4 regions of the Bordetella sp. genome follow, and region 3 is predicted to be linked to each of the others. Evidence: predicted binding sites of a transcription regulator. Region 3 holds the regulator's gene; each other region holds the start of a gene.
What was found. Region 3 encodes sigma-54, which starts transcription at its own class of promoters, with help from an activator protein. Its sites were predicted from a motif close to TGGCANGNAANCTGCTTT; they were not measured.

Region 1 (5,706 bases), on a different contig from region 3:
CGAAGTCGTCGCGCACGCCGTGCGCGATTGCGAACAGCGCGGTTGCGACCTCGCCGACCTGACGCTGGACGAATTGAAGGCCTATCACCCATCCATTGGGGATGACGTACATCAGGTATTGACGCTGGAAGGCTCGGTGGCGGCGCGCGGCCATATCGGTGGCACGGCGCCCGCCCGCGTGCGCGAGGAAGCCCAGCGGATATTGGATCAGACCTCGGCCTGAGACGCGCCGGCCTCGCCGCCAGGCGAGGCGGCGGCCCGCTCCATCGCTTCGCGCCGCTTTTCGGCCGCCTGGCGCTGCGCCTCTGCGATGGCGGCGGCATTCCCGGATTCGAAGACGGCAATCGACTCCACGTGCCCGGTATGCGGAAACATGTTGATCACGCCCCCGCTCAGCAGCTCGTAGCCGCCTTCGTGCACCAGGATGGCGGCGTCGCGCGCCAGCGTGGCGGGATTGCACGACACGTAAACGATGCGGCGCGGCCGCTCCGCGGCTGACAGCAGGGCCAGCGCCTGTGCGACGGCCTGCGCGCCCTCGCGCGGCGGATCGATCAGCATGCGATCGAAGTAGCCAAGGCCGCGCAGCCAGTCCACATCGACCTCGAACAGATTCAGCGTGGCGAACGAGGCGCGTTCGCCCAGCCCGTTGCGCGTGGCCGCCTCGTGCGCGCGGTCGGTCAGCGCTTTGCTCCCTTCGACGCCCACGACTTCGCGCGCGCGCGTCGCCAGCGGCAGCGTGAAATTGCCCAGCCCGCAGAACAGATCGGCCACGCGCTCGTCCGCTCGCGCTTCCAGCAGGGACAAGGCACGGGAGACCAGCGTGCGATTGATGGCGTGATTCACCTGCGTGAAATCGGTCGGCTTGAACGGCATGCGCAGGCCGAATTCCGGCAAGGTGTAGGCCAGCGTTTCGGCATGTTCGCGTTCCAGCGGGTGACAGGTGTCCGGCCCCTTGGGCTGCAACCACCATTGGACGCCGTTATCCGCGGCGAAGGCGCGCAGGATGCCGATATCGTCCTGCGTCAGCGGCAACAGATGGCGCAGGACCAGCACCGTGGCGGCATCGCCCACCGCCACCTCGATCTGCGGCAAGCGGTCCGGCGCCGACATGGCGCCGATCATCGCCCGCAGCGGCAGCAACAGCCGGGCAACGTGCGGCGGCAGGACGTGGCATTCGCGCATATCGGCGACATAGCTGCTCTTGCGCTCGTGAAAGCCCACCAGCACGCCGCCTTTCTTCGGCACCACGCGCACGGAAAGCCGGGCGCGGAAGCGGTAGCCCCAGGTCGGCCCGTGCAGCGGCGGCAGGATGCGCTGGGGGCGCAGCTTGCCCACGTGCCAGAAGGTGTCTTCCAACGAGCGCTGCTTGATCGCCACCTGCGCGGCGGGCTCCAGGTGTTGCATCGCACAGCCGCCGCATACGCCGAAATGCGCGCAGCGGGGCTGCACACGCTGCGACGATGGCCGCAATACCTCGACGGTGCGGGCGATTTCATAGGACGGCTTGCGCCGCACGATGTCGGCCGCCACGCGTTCGCCGGGCAACGCGCCTTCGACGAAAACCACCTTGCCCTCGCGGCGGGCAATCCCCCTGGCTTCCAGGTCCAGGGATTCGATATTCAGAACTTCAGCCATCGGCAATCTCGAGAGAACAGCCCGGCATTGTAGAAGTTCTGGAAAAAAAACGTCCGCCGGATGGCGGACGTTCCCCTTGGGAGCGCGGTCAAGCCGCTTTTGGTATGGATGAGCCGGGATCGGCGGTACCGCGACGTGGCGGTGGGTATCCGGCCGGGCCCGGTAAAACGGTCATGCGGAAGCGATACGGCCGCTTCAGAAAGTGCGCGAAATCGACGCCACCAGGCCCAGCCGGCCGGCGGGATGGTCGTACTTCGTGTTGTACCAGTTGTCCTTGGAGGCCCCGACGGCGGCAAGGCCGAAGACCCAGCCCTTGATGTCCTTGGTGACGCCCAGCTTGTAGTCCACGTAGTGGCCCAGGTCGTCGCCATTGGTATCCACCTGGTTCTTCAGCTTCTGGTAGCCGACGTGGCCGACCAGGCCCCAGCCGTCGCCCAGATCGAAGGTCGCCGATCCGTCCAGGTACCAGGTACCTTTGGAATTCGGCGTGCTGAAGAAATCGCTGGGGGTGTACGAGTACTTCAAGGAATAGTTGCCATAGGTGCCGGCGATATAGAGATCGGTGTTGTTGTAGTTGCCGCCCTTGGGCGAGTTCGAACCGGGGTAGTAATAGTGCAGCACGCCGACGTCGATGCCGAAGCCTTTGTAGACCTCGCCGCGCCAACCGCCGTAGAAGTCCATTTCCAGATTGCCCTCGGTGTATAGCGTGCTGGAGACATTCGAGTTCCAATTGCCCAGGTAGAAACCGGATGAGTGCGTCAAATCCAATCCCAACTGCGCCGCGGGCCGGAAATCGGTCTGCGAGTAGCCACGGAAGCGGTAGTCATTGGTGATGGTGCCATTGCCGCTGAGGGAAAATCCACCGCCCAGATCGGTCGGGTCGGCGTGGGCGGCGGCGGCGAAACACGTGGCAAGAACAAGGGGGACTGCGCGCAACGTCTTCTTCATGGCAAGGATCCTGATGTCTATGGTGCGTGTATGTGGACATGGCCGGCGGCCGAAGCCGCCGGTCATGGCGCAGCAGGAAATGACAGGTTTCGAAGCCGCCGCGGCAATCCGTCATTCGCATGGCGGATAACCGCACCTCCCCGGCTTCATCCGCTTAAAAGCGAAATCCGTGCCAAGTTTTCACACCATGGAGAATAAGTAATCAGTCATGAAGCAGCCCGCACGAATGCGGCCCCTCGCAGGGAGCGGGACCTGACGGGCCGCACCATCGCGGTGCCTGGGCGAGGTGCGCACTGCACCGACAGGCCCCGGAGTGGGGCGCAAACAAAACGCCCGGGTCCGTCACATGGCAATGACGAATCCGGGCGTAAGGCGCCAGGGGGCGCCGTGGGAGCGTCAGCGCGGCCGGTCCGGCGCGCGCTGAAGGTGCATCAGCTCGCTGTAGCGGGAGCCTCCGGAGCCGGAGCGGGGCCGCGGCCCATGCCGGGACGGCCGTCCTTGCGATGCTCCTGCATGCGTTCCTGCATTCGTGCCTGGCGCTCCTTGACGAACTGGGTGACCTGCTGGCGTTGGCCGTCGTTCAGACCATCCCACACGGCCAGCCATTTCAGCCGGACCTGGTCGCCCTGGGACTGCATTTGCTGCCTGGCCTGGCTCTGGGCGTCGGCCAGCGCGTGGGGATCCAGCTTGCCGGCCTTCAACTGCTCGTCCAGCGTCGTGCGGCGGGTCCGGGCATTCTCCCGCATGGATTGGTGGAAAGCCTGCTGCGCCTGCTGGGCGGCGCTCAACAGGGACTGCTGGTTGGCGTCCAGCTTCAGGGCCGCGATCTCCTTCTTGCCGATGGGGCCGACGCCGGGCAGCCAGATGGCGTCGCGCATTTCCTGCATGTGATGGAAACGGTGGCCGCCCGCATCCCTGCCCGCGTGGGCCGTCCCGGATGGGGCGGCGGCAGAGGCGTCCGGCGCGGCCGAAACGGCCCCGGCGAACGTCCCGGCCGCAAGGGCGACGGTCAGGCTGGCAACGATGGGGCGAATGGCGAATCGGGACATGTAAGGTCTCCTGTGGGGTGAGAGTGCGAGACCATTGTCAGGGGGGGCCGATTACGCGCCGGTTTCGCGACGGGCCCTGCCTGTTTCAGTCGATTGCGCGGCCGCGAAGCGCCGGGCTTTCAACATTCCGGCGGCGCGGATCCCGGCGCCAGGCGGCCGGGTACGGTCAATCCTGGTCCCACGCGGCCAGGTATTCCTTCCAGTGCGGCGCCGGACTGGCGGCCAGCGTTTCGCGCACCAGGTCGATTTCCTCTTGATAAGAGGCCGCGTCCAGTTCGCCACGCAGGAAACGCCAGCGGCAATACACCAGCCATGTGTTGACCACATCCGTTTCGCAATAGGCGCGGACTTCGTCGGCCTTGCCCTGGTTCCAGGCGTCCCAGACCTTGCCGCCGTCCATGCCCAGCTTACCGGGAAACCCGCACAGCTTGGCCAGCTGGTCCAGCGGCGCATTGGCGCGACCGTTGTACTTCGCCAGCACGTCCATCAGGTCGATGTGGCGGGTGTGGTAGCGGCCAATGTAGTTGTTGTACTTGAATTCCCGATCATCTTCGCCCAGGTCCCAATAGCGTGGCGCGGTCACGCCATGGATCAGGCTGCGGTAATGCAATACCGGCAGGTCGAAGCCCGAGCCGTTCCAGCTGACCAGCTTGGGCGTATAGCGCTCGATTGTCTTGAAAAAGCCCGCCAGCAAGGCGGGTTCGGGATCGTCGGGATTGCCCAGCGTCTTTACCCGGAAACCCTGGTCGTCGCGAAACACGCAGCCGATCACCGCCACGCGATGCAGGTGCAGCGGCAGGAAATCGCCGCCGGTGGCTTCGCGCCGGGCGGCGAAGGCGCGTTCGGCGACCTCGCTGTCGGACAGGTCGGCACCCCACCCGTTCAGCCGGCGCAGGCCCGCCACGTCGGGCAGGGTTTCCAGATCGAAGACCAGGGTGGGGGTCATGATCAGCGCGGGGGCAGATATTGCAGCGGATCGACCGGCGTGCCCTGCCGCCGGACCTCGAAGTGCAGCCGCGGCGACGTCGCATCGGTCTGGCCGATTTCCGCGATCTTCGCGCCCTTTTTCACTTCCGCCCCGCTCTTGACCAGCAAAGCGCGGTTGTGCGCATAGGCGGTGATGAAGCCGTTGGTGTGCTGCACGATGATCAGGTTGCCCAGGCCGCGCACGCCATTGCCGCTGTACATGACCTTGCCGTCCGCCGCCGCCACCACCGGATCGCCCGCGTTGCCGGCGATATCGATGCCCTTGGTGCTGTTGCTGAAGGTGGCGATGATCTGCCCCTGGGCGGGCCAGCCCCAGTTGATCACCCCGGCATCCGCCGCGCGCGCCGGCTTGGGCGTTTCGACCGGTGCCGGCGTGGACGTCGCTGGCGGATTGTTCGCCGGCGGCTGCTGCGTCGGCTGGGCGGCTTGCTCGCCGGGCGGCGGCAGCGGCGTGGGTTCGATGCGGGTGTCGGACGGCTTGGCCGGCGTGGTGGGTAGGGTTTTGGTCCCCGCCACGCCGCCAGCCGCCGCGCCACCGGACGGTGCCGACAGCTTCAGGACCTGGCCGACGGCCAGGTGGTTCGAATCCGCGATGTTGTTCCAACGCTTCAGGCTTTCGATATCGACACCATTGGCGCGCGAGATCCCATACAGCGTATCGCCGGGCTTGACCACATAGGTCGCGCCGGGCGCGGCGGGCGCCGTCGACGCGGTCGAGGTATTCAGATCGACGACGGGCGCGCGCGTCGTGCGCGATGCGCAGCCCGCCAGGACGAGGCATAGAAGTCCCACGCAAAGCATGGCGCGGGACGAACGCGCGGTACGCGCGCCCATGAATTCGGTTCCGGTCAGCTGCAACTGCCCGTCGAGCATATGATTCTCCTGGTTGCTCACGATTGTATGCCGGCCCTTAGCGGGACAAAGCGAACGGCTTCGAGTTCCACGCGTTTCCAGCTGGACGCCCCGGTCCGCTCCACCAGCACCAGGCGCTGGTTGGAGCCCCCTTCGGGCGCGATCAGCCGGCCGCCCGGGGCCAGCTGCGACAGCAAGGCCTGCGGGATCGCCGCGCCGGCGGCGGCCACAACGA
Region 2 (5,706 bases), on a different contig from region 3:
CGGCGCCTTTCCTCAAGCGCCTGCGCAACAAGGTGATCTGGCTGGCCACGCCTTATCTGTAGGCATGCGCCGCAAGGGACGAAGCCGCGCGCCAGCGGCCGCAGGTCCCCAGGGAGCGGGACGCCGCCGATCCGGCCCGGGCTTACTGCTTGGGCAGCCAGGGCGCGAACGGCCCGATATCCTGATCCGGGAGCACATACCATACCTTGCGCACGGCATCCCATTTCGCGCCGAGCGCCTTGGCGATGTCCTTGTCCGCATAGGGAACGGATAGATCGCGGCGCGCCCGGGATACCGCCTCGCGCCGCGGCTCCTGCCGGAGGACGGCGTCCGCATACGCTTCCGTCTGCGTCAAGCGCATCCGCGCGATGAACGGACTGCGACGATCTTCCCCGGCCGGCGCGATTAAGGTCAGGCGAGATCGCGCACGCGTAGCGGCCACATAGAAAAGGTTTTCCTCGTCGCGCGGATCGTGGATCGCGCTGGGAAACTCCCCGGCGGCCAGGAACGGAATCAACACATGATCGTATTCCTTGCCCTTGGAATGCGCCGCGTATTCGATCAACACCAGATTCCTGCTACGCCGCGACGAGACGAACTCATCGGCGGCACCCAGCCAGTCGTGGAAGTCCCGCAGGCTCATGGCCGAGCGCTGCGCCATGGCGACGAAACCGTCGATGGAATACGTAATAATCGCCGCCTCATGCGGATCGATATAAACGCGGTGGGCAAGCGCCTCCACGTCCAGGAGCTTGCACACCGCCCGCAGCGTCTCGTATGCCGGCGTCTCCGGCGGGGCCGAGCGCACCGACTGTACGGCGGCGATGATGCGGGCGCTGACCGCCGGGTTCCCTACCCGGGTGATCTGCCCGACAAAAAAGTCCCGCAGCATCTCGGGATGACGCGCGATGGTTTGTTTCGCGTCGTCTATTTCCTTCGGTTCCAGCGGCACCTCGCCGAACACCGCCAGCGCCTCGACGATGGCGCCGCGAACCGACGCGGAACGCACCGCCTCGAGCTTATCCAATGCGATGGCGAGCATGCCGCGAAGGAACAGGATTTCCTCGCGCAGCAGATAGCTTGTCATACTGCCGGTCCGGTAGCCGATATTGGCCTGCATCAGCGCGTTCTCGATCTCCACGGACTGGTGCCTTTCCCGCAGCAGGATCGCGCAGCCATCCAGCGGCTTTTTCCTGGACTGCCACGCCTGTACGGCCTGCACCACCCGGTTCGCGCATTCGCTCGCCTGAGCATCGGGATAGGTCAGCAACTCGATATCGGTACGCGAAGAAAGCGCGGAGTCGACGGGTTTATTCTTCAGCTCGCGCATCGCATAGGCCAGGTGCGGGCCATGGCGGTAGGTCAGCGTCAACGGGAAGCGCGCGGCGTATGCGAAGCGCTGCATCAGGAATTGCGCGTCGGCGCCGACCTGGGTATGAATGACCTGGTCCCGGTCGCCGGCACCCACGAAATAGACGTCGGCCCGCCGATACAGCGCTTCCAGGACACTGAAGGAAGCTTCATTCAGGTCGTGCAGCTCATCCGCCGTTACCAGGGCGACGTCCGGCAGGTGCGCCGAGGATTCCGGTTCTTCCCGCAGCATCTTCGCCAGGTCATAGGTGGCGTCGAACGGACCGCGAAAGCTCACCTCATCGAATACACCCCGCCGCAGCTTTTCGTATTCCAGCGACCATAGATAAGTCGTCAGCGTTACGCCCAGATCCTCGGCAACGAACTCCAGGCCCAGCGTATCGTCGACGCTTTCGAATGCCATCCTGGCCTTCAGCCGCAGCAATGCATCGAGAAACTGGCTTACCGCTACGTTATGCGTCCGAATATCGAGCGAGGCCTCCAGGTCCTGATAGGCCACGCTGACGTTCTCCAGCGCCTCCAGCGCGATCTCTCGCAGTTGCCGGCTCGAAGGGCGCTGCGGCGGTACGGCATCCTCGATCCCTTTCAACACGTCGTGCGCCAGATCCTCCATGGTCGTCACCCAGATACGCGAGGCGATGCCGGAAGCAATGCCGACCTCGATCAACCGTGCACGCATCACGTCCCGCGCCTCGGGCGTGAACGTAAGCGCCAGGATGCGCTCCGGCGCAAGCCCGCGCGCGAGGGCTTCGCCTATGCGAAGCGCCAAAGTAGTGGTCTTGGCCGCCCCCGCATTGGCTTCGATAAGGGTGACTCGATGACGCGACAACTGGATATCGCACTGCTCTCGCGTGGGTACGAAACGTTGGGGAACGAACAATGAAGTTGCAGGCTGGCTCATCGCGATATCGTCAATTTTCGTCTGGCCGGGACGCAGGGCTGCGGGCACCCTGTCATCGATGACCATGGATCTTGCGGGAGCCTATTGAATCGCAGTCCGTCTGCAAAGGACAAGCGATTTCCCGGTTTCCGCCACGCGGGGCGGGCGGTCCCGGCCTGGAAAGCAGGCCCGCGGACGATACGCGGGCGTCAGCCCTTCAGCCAGCCGGCGGCTTCCACCATGGCGCGGGCCACCTCGCCGATGCGCTGCTGGCTTTTCATGGCATGGTCGCGCAACATGCGGTAGGCCTCGTCCTCCGAGACGCCGCGCAGCGACATCAGCAGGCCCTTGGCCTTGTCGACCCACTGCCGCTCGGCCAGGCGCTGGCGCGCCTCGGTCAGCTCTTCGCGACGCGCGCGATCGACGGCGTAGCGCTCGATGGCGACGTCGAGCAGGCTGCGGATGCGGGACGCCGGCACCTCGCCGACGACATACGCGGCCACCCCGGCCTGCAAGGCGGCGCGCATGGCCTGGCGGTCGTTGCTTTCGGTGAACATGACGACGGGGCGGTCGCCGTGCGCGCTGGCCACGCAGACCCCTTCCAGCGTGTCGCGCGACGGCGCATCGGCATCGATCAGCACCACGTCCGGCGCATGGCGGGCAATCAGGGCGGACAGATCGGCGGCCGGCATGACCTCCGCGACGATGCTAACGCCCCCTTGTTCCAGGGTGCTCCGCAGCTCCGCCACGCGTCCTTCGCCGTCCTTGATCAACATCACCCTAAGCATGTGCCCTCCGCACGCCACGTCCTTGTGCAATGCAAGATGCATGCCATTCCGGACACCGGCCCTGCCCCGCAATAGCCGCCGTCCGGTCAATGCGGCAGGCGCGTGCACCATACCCGGACCGCGCGCACCGTCATGGCGCACAACGCCGCCGCGCCGCACCATCAGGCCGCACGCCCGGGGGTGCCGGTTGGGGCAGCGCCGGCCCGAAAAGCGGCAATCCTCTTCGATTACCCCGCCAACCCGTTGATTATTAATCCCATTTTTTTGCTGTCCGGACGACATTGAATTTGGCATAGGTATTGCTTCTGAACCACGGACGGCCAACGAGGGCCGTCATACGCCGCCAAGCGGCGACCGGAACAACGACGTTCCGCACGCGCAGGGATAGCCCTGCGCGTGCGGAACGTTTTTTTTTGGCCGGCCGCGAGCAAGACCTCTTTCTGGGACGATCGAATGAAGCTCAAGACTTTTCCGCAGCATCCGACCCTCGCCGCCGCGCCGGCCGATTTCCAACGGCGCCGCGTCATGAGATGGGCGACCCGGACGCTGGCCGGTGCCAGCATCCTCGGCGTGGTCGATCCGCGCGTACGTGCCGGCGCCTGGGCAGCGGGCACCGACACGCCGGAAAAGACCGAGGTGAAGATCGGCTTTATTCCGCTGACCGATTGTTCGTCCGTGGTAATGGCCTCGGTGCTGGGCCTGGACAAGAAACACGGCGTGAAATTCGTGCTGTCCAAGGAAGCCTCGTGGGCCGGCGTACGGGACAAGCTGATCAACGGTGAACTCGATCTGGCGCATGTCCTGTACGGACTGATCTATGGGGTGCACCTGGGGATAGGCGGGCCGAAGAAAGACATGGCCGTACTGATGGGGATCAATCAGAACGGGCAGGCCATTTCCTTGTCGCAGCAGTTGAAGGACGCCGGCGTCACCGACGGTGCGGCGCTGGCGCGCCTGATGGCCGAGAAAAAGCGCGAGTTCACCTTCGCCCAAACCTTCCCCACCGGCACGCACGCGATGTGGCTGTACTACTGGCTGGCGGCCAACGGCATCAATCCCATGCGCGACGCCAAGGTCATCACCGTACCGCCGCCCCAGATGGTCGCCAATATGCGCATCGGCAACATGGACGGCTTCTGCGTGGGCGAGCCCTGGAATGCCCGCGCCATCCTGGACAAGGTGGGATTCACGGCGGTCACGACGCAGCAGATCTGGCCCGACCATCCCGAGAAAGTCCTCGGCGGCACGGCGGAATTCGCCACCCGTTACCCCAATACGGCCCGTGCCGCGACGGCCGCCGTACTGGAGGCCGGCAAGTGGATCGATGCGTCGCCGGAGAACCGCCGCAAGACGGCCGAAACCGTGGCGGCCAAGTCGTACATCAACACCGACAAGGCCGTGATCGTCGACCGCATGCTGGGCCGCTACGAGAACGGTCTGGGCAAGACCTGGGACGACGAGCACCCCATGCGCTTCTACGGCGATGGCGCGGTCAATTTCCCCTATCTGAGCGACGGCATGTGGTTCCTTACCCAGCACAAGCGCTGGGGCCTGCTGAAGGAACATCCGGACTACCTGGCGGTCGCCACGCAGATCAACCGCATCGATATCTATAAGCAGGCCGCCGCCATCGTCGGCGCGCCGCTGCCGCCGAAAGAAATGCGCGCGTCCACGCTGATCGACGGCGTGGCGTGGGACGGCAGCAACCCGGCGGCGTATGCCGACGGCTTCAAGATCAAGACCTGAGGACTTCGCCATGGACCGCTCCCTTTCCCTATCCGGCGCACGCCCTTCCTGGCCGTGGCGCGAATACTTCGAGGGCACGTTGCGCGCCGTCGTCGGCCCGGCCGCCGGCTTCGCCGTCTTTGTGCTGGTGTGGCAGACCATTGCCCTGCTGGTGCCCGCCATCCCCACGCCCGCCAGGACCTGGGACGAGGCGGTCGTGCTGTTCGCCCACCCCTTCTACGACAACGGTCCGAACGACCAGGGCATAGGCTGGAACGTGCTCGCCTCGTTGGCGCGCGTGGCGGCGGGCTTCGGGCTGGCGGCGCTGATCGGCATTCCGCTGGGCTTTGCCATCGGCCGCTTCAAGGCCTTGAACGCGATGGTGTCGCCCATCGTCAGCCTGCTGCGCCCGGTCTCCCCGCTGGCCTGGCTTCCCCTGGGGCTGCTGCTGTTCAAGGCGGCCAATCCGGCGGCGATCTGGACCATCCTGATCTGTTCGATATGGCCGATGATCCTGAACACCGCAGCCGGCGTGCAACGCGTGCCGCAGGACTACCTGAATGTGGCCCGCGTGCTGGACCTGTCCGAATGGAAGGTCATGACGCGCGTGCTGCTGCCGGCCGCGCTGCCGCACGTGCTGACCGGCGTGCGGCTGTCCATCGGCACCGCATGGCTGGTCATCGTCGCGGCCGAGATGCTGACTGGCGGCACCGGCATCGGCTTCTGGCTATGGGACGAGTGGAACAACCTGAAGGTCGAACACATCGTGATCGCGATATTCGTGATCGGCATAGTCGGGCTGACACTCGACGTGCTGCTGATGCAACTGGCCAAACGCTACACCTACGAGGAGTAAGGCGATGGAAAAGTTCGTACGCATCGAAAGCGTGGGCCAGGTCTTCGACACGCGCAAGGGGCCGTTCGTCGCGCTGCGCGATATCG
Region 3 (5,706 bases):
CTGATGCGGCGGCCCGATGCATCGGCCGTGAGATGCCGCCATGCCTATGATTGTGGTCGCGCGATTTGACACCCTGCCGGACGCCGCCAGCGCGGCTCACGCGCTGGTCGGCGAGGGTTTTCGCGAAGACGCCGTATGCGTTTTTCGTGCCGGCGAACCGGGCGAACGCTGGTCCGGCCGGCGCGTGCGTGCCGCCATCGCGAGAACCGCGGCGCTGGGCGCGGCGGGTGCGGCGGTCGGCGTTGCGACGACAACCGTGATGGCCGTGCCGGATCCATATAGTGTCCTGATCGCGGCCGTTGGCGCGCTGGCCGGCTCGCTGGCCGCGGCCGTGGTAACGCATCTGGAGCGTCGCGGCGAATCGGACGGCGCCTTGCCGCCGCAGGCGGCCTTCGTGGCTGTCGTGACAGGGACCGGGCAGGAGGCCAAGGGTACGCAACTGCTGCACGACGCCGGTGGCCGCAGTATGGAGCGCCTCAGAGGAGGGCGGCAGATTCTGTCCGAACTGGTTAAAGGCCACGAGGGCATGGATAGTCCGTTCGGTAGACGCTTTCCCATTTCATGATGTTAAGGAGACCGTAATGAAAGCCGGACGTAGCGACGAACACGATAAGGCAGCGAGCGGCCAGGACAGTTCGCCCGATAATTCCCAGGACAAGAACAGGGAAGGGCCGGCACGCGTGTCGCACGAGTTGGACAAACAGCAGGAGTGGGACAAAGCGGCGCAGGACCGCGGTTTCCAGAAGGGCGACCAGGGCGGCTATAAGGGCGACTATGACCAGGGCAAGTATGAAACACGCGACTTCGGCTTTCCCCGCAAGGAAGACTCCGAACGCGGCGTCGGCAACCGGCAGGCCGAACCCTCCGCCACAAAAGGAGAGCGCGAAAGGTAGCCACAGGCAATCGTGCCATTAACCCGCGGTTGTCCCACGTCCACAAGAAGTAAAAGGCGGCCGCCCCTTCCTCCAGCCAAGAAGAAACAATGAAACGCTTATGGCGGGCCTGTTGGCTCGCGGCATTTGCCTGCCTGCTCGCGGCCTGTGCCACCGTGCCCGACGCTACGGATGGCACATTGCCGCGCAGCCAGATACGCATCGCAACCGATTCCGGCTGGCTGAGTTATCAACGCAGCCAGGATATTGTCAAGAAGCTCGATACGCCCGGTCAGCCGGCGTCCGGCCCACGCTTCAGCGCCGACGACATGGACTCCGCCACCGCGGGTTTCCTATTGCGTCACCTGCAAGTCGAAGAGGCCATCAGCGGAGCGCCTCTGGAGGCCGGCAATCGTGTCGATCTGTTCTCCGACGGCCCCACGACCTACCACGCCATGCTGGAGGCCATCCGGGGCGCTCGCCAGTATGTGCATATGGAAAGCTATATTTTCGACGACGACGACGCGGGACAGAAGTTTGCGGACGCACTGATCGCGAAGAGAAAACAGGGCGTCCCTGTCGCGCTCATGGTCGATGGCGTGGGGACCTTGCATACGCCGAAGGCTTTCTTCGACCGTCTGCGCGAGGAGGGGATACAGGTAGTGGTGTTCAATCCGGTGAACCCTGCCGAGGCACGCGCGGGATGGTCTCCGAATAACCGCGATCATCGGAAACTGTTGGTTGTCGATGGCAAGACGGGCTTTCTCGGCGGAATCAATATCAGTTCTGTATATGAGTCATCCGCATCGGGTGGGTCATCGGCATCGATCCTGCGCGGCAGCTCGTCGGATTCGGCCCAGCCCCCGGATCCCAAGGAGGCTCCATGGCGCGACACGCAGATCCGGGTGCAGGGTCCGGCCGTGGCCGAGATTGAACGGGTGATGCAGGAAGGCTGGCAGGCCCAGCACGGTCCGCCATTGGACCCAAGAGAGTTCTATCCGGTAAATCAGGGGATGGGAGATCTTTTCGTGCGCATCGTCGCCAATCGCCCGGGAGACCGCGACGGCTATACGCTGTATCTGACTTTCATGTCGGCCATACAAAGCGCGCAGCGATCGATACACATCACCATGGCGTACTTCGTGCCGGATCCTGCCTTCGTCCAGGCCTTGGCGGACGCGGCCAGGCGCAATGTGGACGTGGTGCTGGTGCTGCCGGGCTTCAGCGATTCTTCTCTCGTGTTCCATGCCGGCCGCTCGCATTACTCGGAGTTGCTGGAAGCAGGTGTGAAGATCTACGAGCGTCGCGACGCGTTTCTGCACGCGAAGACCGCGGTGATCGACGGAGTATGGTCCACCGTAGGCTCGAGCAATATGGACTGGCGTAGTTTCGCGCTGAACTATGAGTTGAACGCCGTCGTGATCGGACCGCGCTTCGCCCGGCAAATGGAAACCTTGTTTGACGAGGATGTAGCTCGGGGCCAGCGAATCGATGCCCAATACTGGTCGGACCGGGGCATCAAGGAAAGACTCATGGAGTCCTTTGGTCGGATGTTCGAGCGCTGGCTCTGATACGGCCCGTCTCCCGGGACCGGGAACAGCCGGCGCGTGCCGGCCGGTTCGCAATCAGAGGGGCTACTTTCCGTAGCGCGTTTTGGCATCGGCCATGCAGGCATCCTTGGCGTTGCCGGACAGGGTGTCGCATTTCGCCTTCGCGACGTCATATGCCGCTTCGCGCTTTTCCTTGGTTGCATCGTGTCGCGCTTCGGCCTGTTCCTTGGCTTGCTTCGCGTCGGCCTTGGCGCTATCGCGCGTGGCCTTGGCTTCTTTTTGGCAAACGTCTTTTTCGTCGCCCTTCATGCCATCGCATTTCTTCTGGTCGGCGCGATACTGCGCATCGATTTCCTTGTTGGTCATCGGCGCCTGGGTCTGAGCATGCGCGGTGAAAGTCACCGCCGGGATACTCAATGCGATGGCACTCAGAGAAAGTTTGATGATGCTCATGACGCTACTCCTCGTTGTCGTCTACAGGCCGATTGACCTGGCCCTCGACGGGCTGGTTCTTCGAGCAAGCTGCGTACCCGAGCGCAATATTCCCCAACCATGCGTCGATAGGCATAGCCCTTGCTGTGTGCGTAGTCCCAACTCGTCACACGAAAGGAGATCGGAATGAAGTTCAGTCGTCTCACCTCCATGTTGATTCTCGCCGCGGCTTGCGGGTCCGGTGCCGCGTTGGCGCAGCAGAATGCACCTACCACGCCTTCCACCACGCCGAACGACTCTACCGCCACGCCGCCAAGGAATGACAAGGTACCGCCGGGCACGCCTGCGCCCGCGCCGTATGCGAGCCATCCTGCCGGCACCGCGCCGGTTACGCGGGATAGTTCCGGCAGCGACCTGCGAAAGGAAAAGGAACCGCGCATGCCCTCGGATATGAAGAACACCAACGTCTCGCCAACGAAGGGCGGCGGCGCGCCTTATACGGATACGGGCAAGCGGTAAGGACCTTCGCCGCGCGGAATGACGAAGGGGCGCCGCGGCGCCCCTTTTCGATATGCCTTCGCGGTCAGTACTGCCGGCGCATGTCGGCGGGCGGGTACTTCAGCTGTCCACGGTACTTCGATACGGTGCGACGCGCCACCACCACGCCTTGCTGGCCGAGCAGTTGCGCAAGGTCGACATCGGATAGGGGCGTGGATGCATCTTCGCCGTCAATCATTTCCTTGATCAACGCCCGCACGGCGGCGGCCGAGCAGCTTCCCCCCGTGTCCGTATAAAGTTCGCGGGAGAAGAAGTGCTTGAATTCGAAAATGCCGCGTGGCGTGGCCATGTATTTATTGCTCGTCGCGCGGGATACGGTGGACTCGTGGATTTCCAATTCATCGGCGATCTCGCGCAGCATCAACGGACGCAGGGCGATCTCTCCGTACTCGAAGAACGTTTGCTGGCGCAGAACGATCGCTTCCGCCACGCGCTGTATGGTGCTGTAGCGTTGTTCGACGTTGCGGATCAGCCAGCGTGCTTCCTGCAGCTCTTGTGCCATCGGCGAACGGTCGCTATAGCGTGCATTGCGGAACAGATCGGCGTAGGCCCGATGCAGGCGTGCGCGGGGCATCGCCGCACGGTTGGGTGTGACGATCCATTGGTTGTTGAACTTCTGTACGACGACATCGGGCACCACATAGCTGGAATCGGCTTGTGAATAACGCAGTCCGGGGCGAGGGTCCAGGCGTCGTATCAGCGAGCACGCTTCGCGCATCGCGTCGTCGCTGCATTGGCACGCGCGGACCAGGCCGGAAAAATCGTGCTTGCCCAGGCGTTCCAGTTCGTGTTCGACGATGTGGATTGCCAGATCGCGCGCGGGCGTTGTCTCGTCCATCGCGACGAGTTGCAGCTTCAGGCATTCCGCGAGGTTGCGTGCCCCCAGGCCGGGCGTGTCGAGCTGCTGAACCAACTTAAGGGCGACCTCCCATTCCTCGGGCTCGGGTGGGGGATCGAATACCCCGTCCCCGGCGAGTTCGGTCAGGTCGGTTCGCAGATAGCCTTCTTCGTCCAGCCCCTCGATGATGTACTCGGCCATCAGGCGATCGCGTGGCGCCAGTCGGTAGCTGCACAGTTCGCTGCATAGCCGGTCGCGCAGGTCTTCGGTGCTGCGGGCCCACTGGCCGACGTCGCTGTCGCCATCGCCCGAAGCGCGGGCCGCGGGGTAATCGCCGGAATACTCCGATTGAATGTCCGGCAGCTCGGGTAGCTCGACCACGACTTCCGGCGGAGCTTCCGTCAGAGCGGGATTCTGCATATCGGACGCGCCGGCCAAATTTTCGTGGAGCGCCGTATCCGTGGCCGGCGTGCTCGCCACGCCGGAGTCGGCCGGTGCGTTATCGTCCTCGCCTTCCTCGAGGAACGGGTTTGTCGCAAGTGCTTGCTCGATTTCGCGGGTAAATTCCAGCGCGGACATCTGCAGCAGTTTTACCGACTGCTGGAGCCGCGGCGTCAGGCTGGTCTGCTGACGCGCCCTGAGTTCGTACGTGGCTTGATGTGCCAATTGCTGTCTCCGTCTGACTGCAGGGATGAAAACGCCCATCCCATTCAAGACAAACATAAGCAAGGTGCATGCCAATTTTCAGTCGACCCCGTGCGACCTGACGGACCCCTGGCAAGCCCGCGTATTTATTGGCTTTTCAAGGCACGCCGCATGCTGGCGTAGGGATAGGTGGATCGCTGGATGCCGCCAAGCCCCCGACTTTGCCGGACGGATTTACCAGCTCATGTAATAACTGCCAGACGCCTCCAGGATCGCGGCGGCGGCGTCATTCCCAGGAGGTCGATATGGAGCATGGCCGAGATACCGTCGAACCCGGGCACATTGCCGCCGCCGGCTCGCCGGCCGAGACGCGGATCGTCGGGTCGGCAAAGAAATCCGGCGCCGGCCCCGGGCCGGAAGTCATGGCGGCGGCCACGCTGGAGGGGAACGACGTCCTGAACCTGTCCGGCGAAAAGTTGGGCGTTTTGCAGGACATCATGATCGACGTCGGCAGCGGCCGCATCGCTTATGCCGTGCTGGCACGAGGCGGTGTCATGGGGATCGGCGACAAGCTGTTCGCGGTGCCGTGGAGCGCGTTGACGCTGGACACCGACCGCAAATGCTTTCTGCTGGATATCGACCTGGAGCGTCTGCGCAACGCCGCCGGCTTCGACAAGGACAATTGGCCGCGCATGGCTGACCCCGCCTGGGCTGCGGGGGTCCACGAGTACTATGGGCAGCCCCCGTATTGGTCGTGACTTTGCCGCGAGTCCGGGATTACCCGGAGTGCGAGGTCGCGGATCCGTCGTAG
Region 4 (5,706 bases), on a different contig from region 3:
CGGCTGGGGGATACCGACGGCGCCTGGACGCGCAGCGTGGCGGCCGTCGCGCCCGGCGCCCGGGTGGCGACGCGCGACGGCGACCGCGCGCTCAACACCTGGCTCACCTGGGGCGAAACGTCGCCGCTCAGGCGCGTTGCGGGATACCCCAGGAACCAGCCCTGCGCGTAGCGGATGCCCAGGTCGCGCACCATCGCCAGGTCTTCGGCCGTTTCCACGCCCTCGGCCACCGTCGGCGTGCCCAGGCACTGCGCCACCGACAGGACCGCGCGCACCAGTTTCTGGCGGCGCTCGTCCTGCGCGATGCCGTGGAAAAAATAGCGGTCTATCTTGACCAGGTCCGGCTGGGCTTCCGACCATAGCTGCAGGCTGGCATGGCCGACCCCGTAGTCGTCCAGCGCCAGCCGTACCCCGTGCGCGCGCAGCGTACGCAGCATTGCGGTCAGGGTGCGCACGTCCGGATGGAGGGCGTCATGCTCGCTCAGTTCGATGACGACACGGCCCGGCTCGATCGTGCAGGCAGCCAGCAGGCGGGCCGGCATGGCATCGCCCCACTGTGTCCAGAAATGCAGCAGGGCGGAAGCGGACATGTTCAGGAAAAGACTGCTGCCGGCCGGCGCCGCGTCCTGGAAGCCGCGCAGGCCGCTGGTGGCGCTGGCGTGTTCGACCAGCGGATGTACGCCGTGGCGGCGGGCTTCCCCGAACAGGGCCTCGGGCATGTGCAGGTCGGTGTCGCTGGGGCCGCGGATCAGGCTTTCGTAGCCGTAGACACGGCCGTTCGCCAGGTCGATCACCGGCTGGAACAAGGGTACCAGTCGCCCGGAGCGCAGAATCTCGTCCAGCAGGCCCGGAGGAGGCAGGACCGCACTGGAGCCGGCGGCCGGGATAGCGGGGTGTACAGACGCGTGCATGCTTTGCCACCGGGTGAAGAGCGCTTATGGTGAGCGGCCCATATTGCGCGGGCGTTTCAATCTGTGTCTTGCCGCGCGGGCGATACACTACCAGTTTGGCTCTCGAATCGCACCGTTGGTTACAAATACCATGTCCTCCGACTTCGTTCCCGGCCTCGACCGCGTGGTGCTCGCCTCCGGCAACGCGGGCAAGCTGCGTGAGTTCTCCGCCCTGTTCGCCCCGCTGGGCATCGAACTGATCCCGCAAGGCCAACTGGGCGTGCCCGAATCGCCCGAGCCGCACTGCACCTTTATCGAGAATGCGCTGGAAAAAGCCCGCCACGCCAGCCGGCTGACCGGTCTGCCCGCGCTGGCCGACGATTCCGGCCTGTGCGTGGATGTCCTGGGCGGCGCGCCCGGCGTGTATTCGGCGCGCTATGCCAGCCTGGAGGGCGGCGAGAAATCCGACGCCGCCAACAACGCGCGGGTCGTGCGGGAACTGGCAGGCCAGCCGGACCGGCGCGCCTGTTATATCGCCGTCCTGGCGCTGGTGCGGGCGGCGGACGATCCCCGGCCGCTGTTGGGCGAGGGCGTCTGGCTTGGCGAAATCGCCGATACGCCGCGCGGCGATCACGGTTTCGGCTACGATCCTTATTTCTATCTGCCCGATCTGGGCAAGACGGCCGCAGAACTGGCTCCCGCCGACAAAAATGCCATCAGCCACCGCGCGCAGGCCCTGCGCGAACTGCTGGCCAAGCTGCACCGCGCCACCCGCTGAACGCGCAACACCGCATGCCCATTACCATTCCCATCCGCCCGGCCGCCGCGGCGCCCGCCGCGCGCGGCGCGTCCGGGCTGACCAGCCTGCCGCCCTTGTCCGTCTACGTCCACGTGCCCTGGTGCGTGCGCAAATGTCCCTATTGCGATTTCAATTCGCATGCGGCCGAGGGCGAAATCCCGGAACGCGCCTATCTGGACGCCTTGCGCGCCGATCTCGAACAGGCCTTGCCGGGGATCTGGGGCCGCCAGGTGATTTCCGTCTTCATCGGCGGCGGCACCCCCAGCCTGTTGTCGGCCGCCGGCCTGGACGAATTGCTGGCCATGCTGCGGGCCTATCTGAACCTGTGGCCGGACGCTGAAATCACCATGGAGGCCAACCCCGGTACCGCGGAGTCCGGCCGTTTCCGCGACTATGCGGCCAGCGGCGTGAACCGGCTGTCGCTGGGCGTCCAGAGCTTCGATGACGCGCAACTGCGGGCGCTGGGGCGCATCCACAACGCCGACCAGGCGCGGCGCGCCATCGACATGGCGCAGTCCGCCGTGTCCCGGATCAACCTGGACCTGATGTTCGCGCTGCCGGGACAATCGCCGCGGGATTGCGAAGCGGATGTGCGGGAAGCGCTGTCGTACGGCACGGAACATCTGTCGCTGTACCACCTGACGCTGGAGCCGAATACGGTCTTCGCCAAGTATCCGCCGGGCAACCTGCCCGACGACGATACGGCGGCCGCCATGCAGGACGCCGTGGAAGCCCTGGCGGCCGGGGCGGGCCTGGAGCGCTATGAGGTCTCTGCCTATGCGCGCCCCGGCGCCCGCTGCCGCCACAACCTGAACTACTGGGAATTCGGCGACTACCTGGGCATCGGCCCGGGCGCGCACGGCAAGCTGTCGTTCCACGACCGTATCCTGCGTGAGGCGCGCACGCGCCACCCGGAACGCTGGATGGCGGCGGCGATGGCACGCGACGGTTCGCACATCGCCGAGACGCGCGAGGTCGGCAGGGACGAGCTTCCCTTCGAGTTCATGCTCAATGTGCTGCGCCTGAAGGAGGGCGTGCCCACCAGCCATTTCGGCGAACGCACCGGCCTGTCGCTGGCAGCGATCGCGCACCAACTGGAGGCGGCCGTCCGCAAGGGCCTGCTGGATGCGGACCCGACGCGGCTGAAGGCAACGCCTCATGGTTGGGCGTTCCTTAACGACCTTCAAGCACTGTTTTTGAACTGATGCACCAAATCGGCGCCTATATGCCCCATGATGGGCACCATATTGGTGCAATATTGACCCATCGCCCCGGCGGTACGCCGGATCACCCTCGGGATTCCCAGGGTAAAAGATGGCATGGTTGTTGCTTTTTAGCTGAGTGCCAGTCGAGTTGCAGCGCTCGACCCTTTATCAAACGGAGATGACATGGCAAGCCCTAAAGAAGTCCTGAAACAGATTGCCGACGCGGAAGTCAAGTTCGTCGACTTCCGTTTTACCGATACCGCCGGCCGCGAGCATCACGTCTCGGTGCCGTCGCACGTGATTGACGAGGACAAGTTCGAAAGCGGCCATGCTTTCGACGGTTCTTCGATCCCGGGCTGGAAGGGTATCGAGGCGTCCGACATGCTGCTGATCCCGGACGCCACCACCGCGCGCATCGATCCGTTCATGGAAGAAACGACGCTGATCCTGACCTGCGACGTCGTCGAACCCTCCGACATGAAGGGCTATTCGCGCGATCCGCGCTCGCTGGCCAAGCGCGCCGAAGCCTACCTGAAGTCTTCCGGCATCGGCGACACCGCCTACTTCGGTCCCGAGCCCGAATTCTTCGTTTTCGACGGCGTGACGTGGAACACCGACATGTCCGGCACCTTCGTCAAGATCAAGTCGGAAGAGGCCCCGTGGTCCACCGGCACCGAATTCGAAGGCGGCAACCTGGGTCATCGTCCGCTGGTCAAGGGCGGCTACTTCCCCGTGCCCCCGGTCGATTCCTTCCAGGACATGCGTTCGGAAATGTGCCTGCTGCTGGAGCAGCAGGGCGTGCCGGTCGAAGTGCACCACCATGAAGTCGCGGCTCCCGGCCAGCTGGAAATCGGTACCAAGTTCAGCACGCTGGTGCAGCGCGCCGACTGGAACCAGGTCCTGAAGTACGTCGTGCATAACGTGGCCCATGCCTATGGCAAGACTGCCACCTTCATGCCCAAGCCCGTCGTCGGCGACAACGGTTCCGGCATGCACGTGCACCAGTCGATCTGGAAGGACGGCCAGAACCTGTTCGCCGGCAACGGCTATGCCGGCCTGTCGGAGTTCGCGCTGTACTACATCGGCGGCATCATCAAGCATGCCCGCGCGCTGAACGCGATCACCAACCCCGGCACGAACTCCTACAAGCGCCTGGTTCCGCACTTCGAAGCGCCGGTCAAGCTGGCCTACTCGGCCCGCAACCGTTCGGCCTCGATCCGCATTCCCTACGTCGGCAATCCCAAGGGCCGCCGTATCGAAACGCGCTTCCCGGATCCCCTGGCCAACCCGTACCTGGCTTTCTCGGCCCTGATGATGGCCGGCCTGGACGGCGTGCAGAACAAGATCCACCCGGGCGATCCGGCCGACAAGAACCTGTACGACCTGCCGCCGGAAGAGGATGCCAAGATCCCGACCGTCTGCTCGTCGCTAGATCAGGCCCTGGAAGCGCTGGACAAGGATCGCGAGTTCCTGACGCGCGGCGGTGTCTTCACCGACGATATGCTGGACGGCTATCTGGCGCTGAAAGAGCAGGAAGTGCAGCGTCTGCGCATGACGACGCATCCTGTCGAGTTCGACATGTACTACAGCCTGTGATTGCCGGCTGATTTCCCGGTGCACGCAGGGGCGGACCGGGGCGCCGGTCCGCCTGTATGCCGCCCCGGGTGATGAAGATGAATGTAGAAGCCTTCGAACTGCTTGCGACATCGGTACTGCTGGTGAACGAGCAGGGGTGCGTCGAATATGCCAATGCGGCCGCCGAGGATATGTTCGGCCGCTCGCGCCGCCAGTTGGGCGGACAGCAGGCCGCCGGCCTGTTCGACGACCGCGAGGCCATGCAGTCTTCGATCGACCAGGCGAAGGCCGGCAACGTTGCCGACGTTCGCCAGGTCACCTCGCTGCGGCGCGGTGGCGATTCCGTCAGCGTGGTGGTGACCACGGTGGCCCTGATGGGGCAGGCCTGGCCCGTGCTGATCGAGGCGCGCGAGATCGAGCTGCGCGTGGCCGCCGATCGCAATCACCGCCTGGTCGACGAGATCGAGACCCACCGGCAGTTGCTGCGCAACCTGGCGCACGAAGTCAAGAATCCCCTCGGCGGCCTGCGCGGCGCCGCCCAGTTGCTGGAGGGCGAATTGCCCGACCCGTCGCTGGCGGAATATACCCAGGTGATTATTTCGGAGGCCGACCGCCTGCAGGCGCTGGTCGACCGCCTTATCGGGCCGCAACGCGTGCCGTTGCACGCCCGTCCCGTGAATATCCACGAAATCTGCGAACGCGTCAGCGCGTTGATCCAGGCCGAGTTCCGCGACGGACTGGCCATCGTGCGCGACTATGACGCGTCCATGCCCGATTTGCAGGGCGACGCGGCGCGGCTGATGCAGGCCGTGCTGAACGTAGCGCGCAACGCCGCGCAGGAGCTGTCCATCCAATCCGCGGGCGACGATGCGCCGGCGCCCCAGATCACGCTGCGCACGCGCGTGGCACGGCGCGTTATGCTGGCGCATCGGCAGCATCGGCTGGCCGCGGTCCTTTCGATTATCGACAACGGTCCCGGGGTACCGGAACATATCCGCGACCGTATTTTCCATCCGCTCGTCACCGCGCGCCCCGGCGGCACGGGCCTGGGACTGAGCCTGGCCCAGGACTTCGTGCAGCAACACGGCGGCATCATCGAATTCGAATCCCGACCCAGGCATACGGAATTCCGCCTGGTCCTGCCGATGGAACACGCATGAAACCTGTTTGGATCGTAGACGATGACCAGGCGATACGCTGGGTACTGGAAAAGGCCCTGGCGCGCGCGGGTATAAAC

Region 1: the regulator sigma-54 is predicted to act here: its motif matches at 2,741-2,758, upstream of ACO1P8_RS10105 (TorF family putative porin).
Region 2: the regulator sigma-54 is predicted to act here: its motif matches at 3,328-3,345, upstream of ACO1P8_RS01510 (CmpA/NrtA family ABC transporter substrate-binding protein).
Region 4: the regulator sigma-54 is predicted to act here: its motif matches at 3,005-3,022, upstream of glnA (type I glutamate--ammonia ligase).

What each region holds. Positions count from the first base shown of each region.
Region 1 is NZ_JBMQQZ010000050.1:7,685-13,390, reverse strand. It holds gene argH (argininosuccinate lyase) at 1-223, shown strand, start outside; gene rlmD (23S rRNA (uracil(1939)-C(5))-methyltransferase RlmD) at 208-1,635, opposite strand; gene ACO1P8_RS10105 (TorF family putative porin) at 1,831-2,583, opposite strand; gene ACO1P8_RS10100 (hypothetical protein) at 3,015-3,632, opposite strand; gene ACO1P8_RS10095 (3'-5' exonuclease) at 3,799-4,578, opposite strand; gene ACO1P8_RS10090 (peptidoglycan DD-metalloendopeptidase family protein) at 4,581-5,492, opposite strand; gene ACO1P8_RS10085 (protein-L-isoaspartate(D-aspartate) O-methyltransferase) at 5,510-5,706, opposite strand, start outside.
Region 2 is NZ_JBMQQZ010000003.1:59,762-65,467, reverse strand. It holds gene ACO1P8_RS01525 (phospholipase D-like domain-containing protein) at 1-62, shown strand, start outside; gene ACO1P8_RS01520 (3'-5' exonuclease) at 143-2,272, opposite strand; gene ACO1P8_RS01515 (ANTAR domain-containing response regulator) at 2,461-3,039, opposite strand; gene ACO1P8_RS01510 (CmpA/NrtA family ABC transporter substrate-binding protein) at 3,565-4,785, shown strand; gene ntrB (nitrate ABC transporter permease) at 4,796-5,620, shown strand; gene ACO1P8_RS01500 (ABC transporter ATP-binding protein) at 5,625-5,706, shown strand, end outside.
Region 3 is NZ_JBMQQZ010000091.1:48,911-54,616, forward strand. It holds gene ACO1P8_RS20010 (ElaB/YgaM/YqjD family protein) at 1-4, shown strand, start outside; gene ACO1P8_RS20015 (hypothetical protein) at 41-565, shown strand; gene ACO1P8_RS20020 (hypothetical protein) at 582-893, shown strand; gene ACO1P8_RS20025 (phospholipase D-like domain-containing protein) at 983-2,443, shown strand; gene ACO1P8_RS20030 (hypothetical protein) at 2,507-2,875, opposite strand; gene ACO1P8_RS20035 (hypothetical protein) at 3,041-3,373, shown strand; gene ACO1P8_RS20040 (RNA polymerase factor sigma-54) at 3,438-4,916, opposite strand; gene ACO1P8_RS20045 (PRC-barrel domain-containing protein) at 5,201-5,653, shown strand; gene ACO1P8_RS20050 (sigma-54 interaction domain-containing protein) at 5,673-5,706, opposite strand, start outside.
Region 4 is NZ_JBMQQZ010000079.1:83,831-89,536, forward strand. It holds gene ACO1P8_RS16060 (EAL domain-containing protein) at 1-911, opposite strand, end outside; gene rdgB (RdgB/HAM1 family non-canonical purine NTP pyrophosphatase) at 1,042-1,668, shown strand; gene hemW (radical SAM family heme chaperone HemW) at 1,683-2,894, shown strand; gene glnA (type I glutamate--ammonia ligase) at 3,078-4,490, shown strand; gene glnL (nitrogen regulation protein NR(II)) at 4,568-5,629, shown strand; gene ntrC (nitrogen regulation protein NR(I)) at 5,626-5,706, shown strand, end outside.